Regions from separate parts of the Pseudomonas rhizozeae genome, predicted to be linked through region 1. Evidence: riboswitches for the same ligand, from Rfam matches in the RefSeq annotation. Region 1 holds a riboswitch; each other region holds the start of a gene.
The links. A riboswitch is a leader RNA that binds a small molecule or an ion and turns the genes downstream of it on or off. The one in region 1 is predicted to bind cobalamin.

Region 1 (3,270 bases):
ATCGTTGCCGACCAGGGTCATGCCGAACGGCGAGTTGAGGTTTTGCAGGAACACCGTGCGGGTTTCCGCCACGCCGTCGTGGTTGCTGTCGCGCAGCAGGGTGATGCGGTTCGCGCTCGGCACGCCGGCGCCGGCGCGGCCCATGACTTTTTCCATGACCCAGCCACGAATGCCTTTGCTGTCATCGGGTTTCGGCGGCGCGTTGGTTTCAGCGACCAATACGTCGCCGTTCGGCAGCTTGTACAGCCAGCGCGGATGATCCAGGCCTTTGGCGAAGGCGCCTACTTGCAGGCCCTGGGCCGCAACCGGTTTGCCGCCGTCCGGCCAGCCGATTGCCGGGGCGATGTTAACGGTGGGAATCAGGGTTTTGTTCGGTTCCGGCAACTTGGGCGAAGCCCCGGTGCCATCCGACACTTGCAGTGTGGAGGACTCGCCGCAGGCGACCAGGCCGGCGGCGAGCGCAATGACGACAACGAATTGAGGCTTGAACATGCGGGCATCCCTTTGAGTGCACTGTGTAGTGGTAGAGACACTCGGCGCCGCGATGGTTCAACCTCAGCCGCGCGCTTCCTTGAACAGCATCGCAATTCCGGGGTGATAGTTGCCCGATTCGTTACGCAACTTGCGATATGCATAAGGGAAGTACCAGGCGACGGCACAGGTGTGCTCCTTCTGCAGGTCGTCGACCATGTCCTGCAATTCTTCCGGCGTCGCGCTTTGCTGGGCTTTTTGCGGGGAGACAAACAGGCAGCCGAGTTTCAGGTCGCTGGCGTAGCTGATGCGTTTGGCGTCGCTGGTGATGTCTTGCAAGGCTTGGGTCAGGTTGAGGTTGTTGACCTTCGGCCAGCGCTGGGTGGTTTGCAGGTAAGCGCGCTGTTCGGCGCCGGCAATCATCAGATCGGCGCGGGCGTTGCGTTCGCCTTCTTCGAGTTGCTTGCGGGTGCTGGTGTGTTGCAGCGTGACCATCTCTGCCATCCAGGCCGCCGCCGACAGCAGGCCGAGGTTGGCTTGTTCGTCAAACCAATATGGCGAGTCGTTATCGCCGCGCACAGCGTTGTAGCGGTCGATGCAGTCGAACCAGCGCTCCAGCACCGGGCGCAGGAATTCCAGCTTCGGATTGCTGATGATCATGCCTTGCATGGGGCTCACCCTTCTTTGTGTGATGTTAAATTTATGGCGCTTTGATATCACTGTGACAAGCGTCGCACAAGATTGACGTCAGATATTTGAGCGGCGGCGGATAAACGGCGACGGCGGTCCTGCTTTCATTGACGCTCCACCCCCAACCCTCTAACCTTCGCGGCTTGTTTCAGGTGCTCTGTGGCCACGGTCGACAGGGTGAAACAGGGAAACCGGTGAGTGCTGCTTCTATTGCTGAAACCACGATCCCGGTGCTGCCCCCGCAACGGTAAATGAGTGAAAGCTGCGCCAGCCCTTTAACCAGGGCCAGCCACTGTGCCAATCCGGCATGGGAAGGCGCGCAGCCCGGCCTGCGCCGCTCATGAGCCCGGAGACCGGCCTGATCCATCCAGCGGCATCACGGTGGGCGATGCCAGGCTTTTTGCCGTCTATTCCTGTGCCCGCCCGCCGTGACCCCGCCTCAACGGAGAGCTGCCCCATGACTGATTCCCCCGAACGTGACGAACGCCACCTGGCACGCATGCTGCGCAAAAAAGCCGTGATCGATGAACGCATCGCCAATTCCCCCAACGAATGCGGTTTGCTGCTAGTGCTCAGCGGCAACGGTAAAGGCAAGAGCAGCTCGGCGTTCGGCATGCTCGCGCGGTCCATGGGCCACGGCATGCAGTGCGGCGTGGTGCAGTTCATCAAGGGCCGCAACAGCACCGGCGAAGAATTGTTCTTCCGGCGATTTCCCGAACAAGTACGTTTTCATGTGATGGGCGAGGGCTTCACCTGGGAAACCCAGGACCGCCAGCGCGACATCGCCGCCGCCGAAGCCGCGTGGGCAGTGTCCCGCGAATTGCTGCGCGACCCGTCGATCGGCTTGGTAGTGCTGGATGAACTGAACATCGCCCTCAAGCACGGCTACCTCGATCTCGATCAGGTGCTCAGTGATTTGCAGGCCCGCCCGCCGATGCAGCACGTGGTGGTAACGGGGCGCGGCGCCAAACCGGAAATGATCGAACTGGCCGACACCGTGACCGAAATGGGCATGATCAAGCACGCCTTCCAGGCCGGGATCAAAGCGCAGAAAGGCGTCGAACTTTGACTCAGCCACGTCATTGCCCGGCGGTACTGATCGCCGCGCCGGCCTCCGGTCAGGGCAAAACCACCGTCACCGCCGCGCTGGCCCGTTTGCATCGCAATCAGGGGCGCAAGGTGCGCGTGTTCAAATGCGGCCCGGACTTCCTCGACCCGATGATCCTCGAGCGCGCCAGCGGTGCGCCGGTCTATCAATTGGACATGTGGATGGTCGGCGAGCAGGAAAGCCGTCGTCTGTTGTGGGAGGCTGCCGCCGAGGCCGACCTGATTCTGATCGAAGGCGTGATGGGCCTGTTCGACGGCACGCCGTCCAGTGCCGACCTGGCGCGCCACTTTGGCGTGCCGGTGCTCGCGGTGATCGACGGCACCGCCATGGCCCAAACCTTCGGCGCATTGGCCTTGGGCCTGGCGCGCTACCAGCCAGACCTGCCGTTCGCCGGTGTGCTGGCCAACCGGGTCGGGACCTTGCGCCACGCGCAATTGCTTGAAGGCAGCCTCACCGAAGGCCTGCGCTGGTACGGCGCGCTCTCGCGGGAAACCGGCATCGAGTTGCCCAGCCGCCATTTGGGCCTGGTCCAGGCCAGCGAACTGAACGACCTCGACCTGCGTCTCGACGCCGCCGCCGAAGCCTTGGCCGGCAGCTGCGAGGTAGCGCTGCCACCAGCAGTCGAATTCGCCGCACCGACATTGATCGACGCCGAGCCTTTGCTGGCTGGGGTGCGGATCGCCGTGGCCCACGACGAAGCGTTCGCCTTCACTTACGGCGCCAGCCTCGATCTGTTGCGCGCGATGGGCGCCGAGTTGAGTTTCTTCTCGCCGATTCGTGACTGCGAGTTGCCGCCGGCGGACAGCCTTTACCTGCCCGGTGGCTACCCGGAATTGCACCATGTGGCGCTGTCGCAAAACACCGCGATGCTCGACGCAATCCGCGCTCACCATGCTGCCGGCAAACCCTTGCTCGCCGAGTGCGGCGGCATGCTGTACCTACTCGATTCGCTGACCGATGTCGAAGGCACCCGCGCCGAATTGGTGGGGCTGCTGGAGGGC
Region 2 (3,270 bases), on a different contig from region 1:
CAGGTGTTCAACCTCAATTGCCGGATCATCGCCGACCCGTTCTTCGGCACGCCGCTGTGCATTCCGTTCGGCCGGGAGCTGCCGCCATGTCGCTGAGCGAAATGTTCAGCGTGCAGGACTGGGCGCTGTTGTCCGGTGCGCTGCGCCTTAAGCCGTTGGCCGCGCGCGATATGCAGCGTTCGGTCAGTGCCCGGGCGCTATTGGACGATGAGGTGTGCGCGCAGTTGCTCGATCAACTGGGGCCGGTGATCGGTTCGCCGACTCGCAGTATTACCGCATCGCTGCTGGCCAAGCGTTTTTCCTTTCTCGCCACCGGTGCCTGTTTGTACGCGCTGTCGGCGTGCGACCGGGGCCTGCCGCTGACACTGGACAACGCGGTGCTGGAATACGGTTATGACGAGGGTCGCTGGAGTTCGTCGCTGCCGCTGGCGGATCACACACCGCAAAGTTATGCGCCGGGCCAGCGCGAGGCCTGGCGTGAGGCGATCGTCGGCGACTTGTTCGCCGGGCTGCTGGCACCGTTGTGGCAAACCTTCAACCGGGTCAGCGGTATTTCCCGGCGGATCCTGTGGGAGAACACGGCGGTGCGCGTGTATTCGTTGTATGAGAAACGCATGGGTCTGATCGACGATCCGCTGATTCGCCAGCGCTGTGCCGAAGATTTTCACTGGTTGCTGGAAGAGGCGGCGCCTGCAGTGTTTGGGTTGGGGTACAACCCGCTGGGGCATTTCCGTCGGCCATTGACGGTGGTGGAGGGGGGCAAAGCGGTCCGGTTCCGCCGGACCTGTTGTTTTTGGTATGAAGTGTGTGAGCCGGTGGAGTTTTGTTCGGGGTGTCCGTTGGTGAGGCCCAAGGTGTCGAGGGCATCCGCAACGCACTCACCGGGCGGTGAATAGCCTTCGTCGAAACGTCGCCCGGAGCAGGCTCGCACACCGGAGCTCCAGTGTTCAGGCGAACGGCATCCATCACCCAACCCTCTGCTCGCGAGAGCTATTCGCCTGCCAGCAAACACCTCGAACGAACCCCATCGCACATTGACTCTGCCCGCCACCAGTGGTCAGATGCGCGCCTGTTTCAGGTGCCTCATGCCGCCGTGTATGAGGTGAAACGGGAAACCGGTGCGTCGTTTCGATGACTAGTCCGGTGCTGCCCCCGCAACGGTAAGCGAGCGAAGCATTCGACAGACCACTGTGCTCCGGCATGGGAAGGTGAATGCTTCATGACCCTCGCAAGCCCGGAGACCGGCCTGAAGCTTTGTGTGGCAAACCCGCGGTGGGCGGGCGCAGGCCGGTTTCCGTGGGCTTTTGCGCGCCCGCGATTCCCTATGCGTTGTTCCCTCCGGGATTCATTCATTCCTGTTTCGAGTTGGAACGACATGTCCCGTAAATCCTTGTTCAACACTTTGTCCGGCACGTCCCTGCGCGCCGGTATCGCGCCGTGCCTGGCGTTTGTCTTGCCGGTCCAGGCCGCTGAAGACGACACCACCCTGACGTTGCCGACCACGGCCATCACTGAAACCGTGCACAGCACCGAAGCGCCGGCCGACCTGCACACCGTGGTGCCGACCGGTTCGCGGCTGAACCTCACGGCGCTGCAAACTCCGGCCAGCGTCAGCCGCATCAGCGCGGAGCAGATCCAGCGCCGCAACAACGCCACGGTGCAGGACGCAGTGACCCGTTCGCCGGGCATCAGCTTCATCGGCTCGCCGGGCAATGGCGGCACCGCGTTGTCGGCGCGCGGCTTTACCGGGCATGGCTCGATCATGCAGCTCTATGACGGCACGCGGCTGTACGTGGGCGCTGGTACGGTGACGTTCCCGGTGGACACCTGGTCGGTGGAGCGCATCGATATCCTGCGTGGCCCGGCCTCGGTGCTGTACGGCGAAGGCGCAACCGGCGCGGTGGTCAACGTGGTGCCGAAGAAGCCGTTCGAGGGCGAGATACGCAATCGCCTGCGCCTGGGCTACGGCTCGGATGATCGCCGGCAAGCGGCGCTGGACAGCGGCGGCTCGTTGACCGACACCCTCAGCTATCGGCTCAACATCAATCGACAGGCGAGCAACGGCTGGGTCGATCGCGGCGACTCCGACAGCCTGGCCCTTAGCGCGTCACTGCGCTGGGCGCCGTCGGAAGACCTCAGCGTGAGCCTGTCCCACGACTACGGTGAGCAGAATCCGCAGCAGTATTTCGGCACGCCGCTGGTGCAGGGGCACAACCGCGAACGCCTGCGTGATCGCAATTACAACGTCGACAATGCCGAGCTGCACTACAACGATCAGTCGACGCGGCTGGTGACCGATTGGCGCATCAGCGATGCAATCACCGCCAGCAATCAGTTGTATTTCCTCAAGACCCAGCGGCGCTGGCGCAACGCGGAAACCTATACCTGGCAGCCCGGCGAGCAAATCGGCCGCAGCGACTTCATCAGCATCAAACACACCCAGGAACAGGTCGGCGATCGCCAGAGTTTCACCTTCGACCACAGTCTGTTCGGTCTCGACAGCCGCACGGTGGTTGGCGCCGACTACAACTCGATCCGCTTCCTGCGCAAGCATGACTTCGGTAACACCTACAGCGACAGCGTGCCCATGGCGCAGTCCGGTGGCGGGCAGTACGTCAGTGATGACCCGTACCGCTCGCGGGATGGTAATCAGGCGCGGCAGTTCTCGCTGTTCGCCGAGAACCGCACCCAGTTGACCGAACGTCTGTCGCTGATCACCGGGGCGCGCCGTGATCAGGTGCACCTTGATCGGCATGATTTGCTGTCCGACACCCGCAGCGACCGCAGCCTGACCGGTGAGAACTACCGCGCCGGACTGGTGTTTGCGCTGACCGACGACACCTCGGTCTACGGCCAGTACGCCACCAGTACCGAGGGTGTCAGCAACCTGCTGACCCTCAGCGCCGGCCAGCAGCAGTGGGACCTGACCAAGGCCAAGCAGACTGAAGTGGGTTTCAAGCAGCAGTTCCTCGATGACCGTGGCGAATGGACGTTGGCGGCGTATCACATCGTCAAAAAGAAACTGCTGAGCACCGACCCGGCCAACCCGACGATCCAGCAGCAGATCGGCCAGCAATCCTCGGACGGCATCGAGGCGACTTTGGAACTGAGCTTGCCTTACGCGGTGCAACTGTCGGCCAACGCCGCATTCGTACGCGCCGAGTACGACGACTTCGCCAGCGGCGGCCAGGACTTCCAGGGCAACCGGCCGGTCGATGTACCGCGCCGGACTGCCAACCTGTGGTTGAGCAAGGATTTCGCCGAACGCTT
Region 3 (3,270 bases), on a different contig from region 1:
ACGAAACAGGTCGAGCGCATTGCCCATGCCACCCTGGCGCAGGAAGTGCCAGAGCCGTTCGCGGTCCTCGGCCGGAACCGTGCTGAGGTCGCTGAGTTCCGGGTCCGGGCGGTCGTCGCCAGGCACCAGAATCAGCTGCACGCCACGCTCGGCCAGTTCCACCAGACGCTCGACGCCGTAGCGCCAATAGGCGATGCCGCCGTGCAGGGAAATCAGGATGACCTTGGCGTGACGCAGCACCTCGTCGACGTAGAGGTCGACCGAGGCGTGATTCTGCACTTGCATCGGGTTGGCCAGGCGCAGGCTCGGGTAGTCGTCGGGCAACTGCTGCGCGGCTTCGGCGAGCAGCGCCAGGCTGGAGTCGCCACTGCACAGGATCACCAGCTCGGCGGGGGTTTGGCCGAGGTCGGCGATGTTGTCATCCGAGACGAAACCGCCGGGCTGGGTCCTGAGCAGGTGCATGGGTTAAACGCTGAGCGCAGCGCGCAGTTGCGCTTCAAGTTGCGCCGCATCGAGCTCCTGGCCGATCAGCACCAAACGCGTGGTGCGCGCTTCATCGCCGCCCCACTGGCGGTCGAAGTGCTTGTCGAAACGTGTGCCCACGCCCTGGATCAGCAAGCGCATCGGTTTGTTCGGGATCGCCGCGAAGCCCTTGACCCGCAGAATGCCGTGCTTGACCACCAGTTGCGTAAGGGCGTCCATCAGCAGGCTTTCGTCGGCTTGCGGCAGTTCGATGGAAATCGAATCGAAGGCGTCATGGTCGTGATCGTCTTCACCTTCGTGGTGATGATCGTGATGGCTGTGGCGGCTGTCGATGTGTTCTTCGGAACCTGCGCCGAGGCCGATCAGCACGTCCAGCGGCACGCGACCGCTGCTGGCTTCGATGACCTTGACCGCCGGCGGCAGTTCTTCGGCGACTTCCAGGCGTACGCGGGCCAGGTCTTCCGGGCTGATCAGGTCAGCCTTGTTGAGGATCACCAGGTCGGCGCTGGCCAGTTGGTCGGCGAACAGCTCATGCAGCGGCGATTCATGGTCGAGGTTCGGGTCGAGTTTGCGCTGGGCATCGACCTGATCCGGGAACGCGGCGAAGGTGCCGGCAGCCACGGCCGGGCTGTCGACCACGGTGATCACTGCGTCGACGGTGCAGGCGCTGCGGATTTCCGGCCACTGAAAGGCTTGAACCAGAGGCTTGGGCAGCGCCAGGCCCGAGGTTTCGATGAGGATGTGGTCGAGGTCGCCGCGACGGGCCACCAGTTCGCGCATCACCGGGAAGAACTCTTCCTGGACGGTGCAGCACAGGCAGCCGTTGGCCAGTTCGTAGACGCGGCCGTTGGCTTCTTCTTCGGTGCAGCCGATCGAACATTGTTTGAGGATTTCACCGTCGATACCCAGCTCGCCGAACTCGTTGACGATCACCGCGATACGGCGACCCTGGGCGTTGTCGAGCATGTGCCGCAGCAAGGTGGTTTTGCCCGAGCCGAGGAAGCCGGTGACGATGGTGACGGGGAGTTTGGCCAGTGTTTTCATCGGATGCCCTTTGGCAAGGTGGCGGGCATACGGGACGACAACCGGCGGCGCAGGCGCGCGGGAAGAGATCGCCACCGGATCACCCCGCCCGGTTGTAGTGAGAATCTGTGCCGAGGCAGGTCTCCTGGCTGACGGCGCGCCGGCCCGGGGGCCTGGCATTCGCTGCGCCTTCCCGCCCGGTAGCGGTCAGCTACAAACAGGGCAGTGGCGTGGCAGCGAACATCACCGTTCACAGTTGCGGGGGCAGCCGCGGCATTGACCGCGTTCCCTTCTTAGCTCCGGCGCACGCGCCGAAGAACCTCGAAAGCGCAAGGCTACGCATGGTGTGGGAGCGGGTCAATGTCCGCGATCACCGGCGGTGGATGGACGGGCCCTGGGTTGATGGACTTACTTGTGGCGAGGGAGCTTGCTCCCGTTCGGCGGCGCAGCCGTCGTAAACCTGGACGCACGGTCGTTCGGCGGGAGAAAGCTGGGTTGCTTCGCAACCCATCGGGGGCAAGCCCCCTCGCCACAGGCTAGCTCCCTTACCACAATGAAGCTGTTGCACCAGACGAATCTGCAGCCAATTTGACGCCCGTCCCCCGCCCATGCTCTCCTACGCATCTTGTTACGGGTGCCCCTCACAGGGTGAAACGGGAAACCGGTGAATCATGTGCTTTACTCAAGGCCATGTCAGTCCGGTGCTGCCCCCGCAACGGTAAGCGAGCGAAGAATCAGAGCCACTGTGCCTCGGCATGGGAAGGCGATTCTTTCAGGTGAGGCTGCGCGCCCCGCCCCTCGTGAGCCCGGAGACCGGCCCGCAACACATCGTGGCTTGACCACGCCATAACAAACCCGCGGTGGGCGGGCGCTGTTCGAGTCTCCGCGCGCCTGCCGTGCCGAGGCCTGCCATGCGCTCGATTCACCCGCTGACAGCACAGAGGGAAGCGCCATGTCGATCATCAGCAGCACCGGTAGCAGCACCGATAACAGCTCCGCCAGCACCACGACCCTCAGCCAACGTCTGACTGCCGCCGTCTGTGCGTCGATCCTCGGCGTGTGCCTGGTGTACTTCGCCGGTTTCTCGCACATCGAAGCCGTCCATAACGCCGCGCACGATACCCGTCACAGTTCCGCGTTCCCCTGCCACTGAGACCTGCCCCGATGATCAAGCGTATTGCGCAAACCGCAGGCTTCACCGGTCTGGCGGCCGCCCTGCTGCTGACCCTGCTGCAAAGCTTCTGGGTTGCCCCGTTGATTCTCCAGGCCGAGACCTACGAGAAATCCGAGCCCGCCGCGGTTGAAGTCCACGAACATGCCGAAGGTGCGACGGCCGCCCACAGCCACGACGGCGAAGCCTGGGAGCCGGAAGACGGCTGGCAGCGCGTGCTGTCCACGACCGGCGGCAACTTGGTGGTCGCGGTCGGTTTTGCGCTCATGCTGGCCGGCCTGTACACCTTGCGTGCACCGACTCGAACCGCTCAAGGCCTGCTCTGGGGGTTGGCCGGTTACGCGACGTTCGTGCTGGCGCCGACGCTGGGCCTGCCGCCGGAACTGCCGGGCACCGCTGCCGCCGATCTGGCGCAGCGGCAAATCTGGTGGGTCGGCACCGCAGCCTCCACCGCCGCCGGCATCGCGTTGATCGTGTTCGGCCGTCACTGGGCGCTGAAAATCCTTGGCGTGGCGATCCTCGCCGTGCCGCATGTGATTGGCGCGCCGCAACCGCAAGTGCATTCGATGCTGGCGCCAGAAGCACTGGAAGCG

Region 2: linked by a shared signal. The riboswitch ahead of RG836_RS08860 (TonB-dependent receptor) and the one ahead of cobO (cob(I)yrinic acid a,c-diamide adenosyltransferase) in region 1 are both predicted to bind cobalamin.
Region 3: linked by a shared signal. The riboswitch ahead of cobW (cobalamin biosynthesis protein CobW) and the one ahead of cobO (cob(I)yrinic acid a,c-diamide adenosyltransferase) in region 1 are both predicted to bind cobalamin.

Annotation. Positions count from the first base shown of each region.
Region 1 covers NZ_JAVLSB010000041.1:37,365-40,634, reverse strand. The annotation lists gene RG836_RS12845 (PQQ-dependent sugar dehydrogenase) at 1-492, opposite strand, end outside; gene RG836_RS12840 (hypothetical protein) at 556-1,140, opposite strand; cobalamin riboswitch at 1,295-1,537, shown strand; gene cobO (cob(I)yrinic acid a,c-diamide adenosyltransferase) at 1,619-2,230, shown strand; gene RG836_RS12830 (cobyrinate a,c-diamide synthase) at 2,227-3,270, shown strand, end outside.
Region 2 covers NZ_JAVLSB010000026.1:97,375-100,644, reverse strand. The annotation lists gene RG836_RS08870 (ABC transporter ATP-binding protein) at 1-96, shown strand, start outside; gene RG836_RS08865 (IucA/IucC family C-terminal-domain containing protein) at 87-896, shown strand; cobalamin riboswitch at 1,060-1,264, shown strand; gene RG836_RS08860 (TonB-dependent receptor) at 1,376-3,270, shown strand, end outside.
Region 3 covers NZ_JAVLSB010000043.1:151,420-154,689, forward strand. The annotation lists gene cobN (cobaltochelatase subunit CobN) at 1-462, opposite strand, end outside; gene cobW (cobalamin biosynthesis protein CobW) at 466-1,527, opposite strand; cobalamin riboswitch at 1,625-1,845, opposite strand; cobalamin riboswitch at 2,122-2,342, shown strand; gene RG836_RS14025 (CbtB domain-containing protein) at 2,459-2,659, shown strand; gene RG836_RS14030 (CbtA family protein) at 2,671-3,270, shown strand, end outside.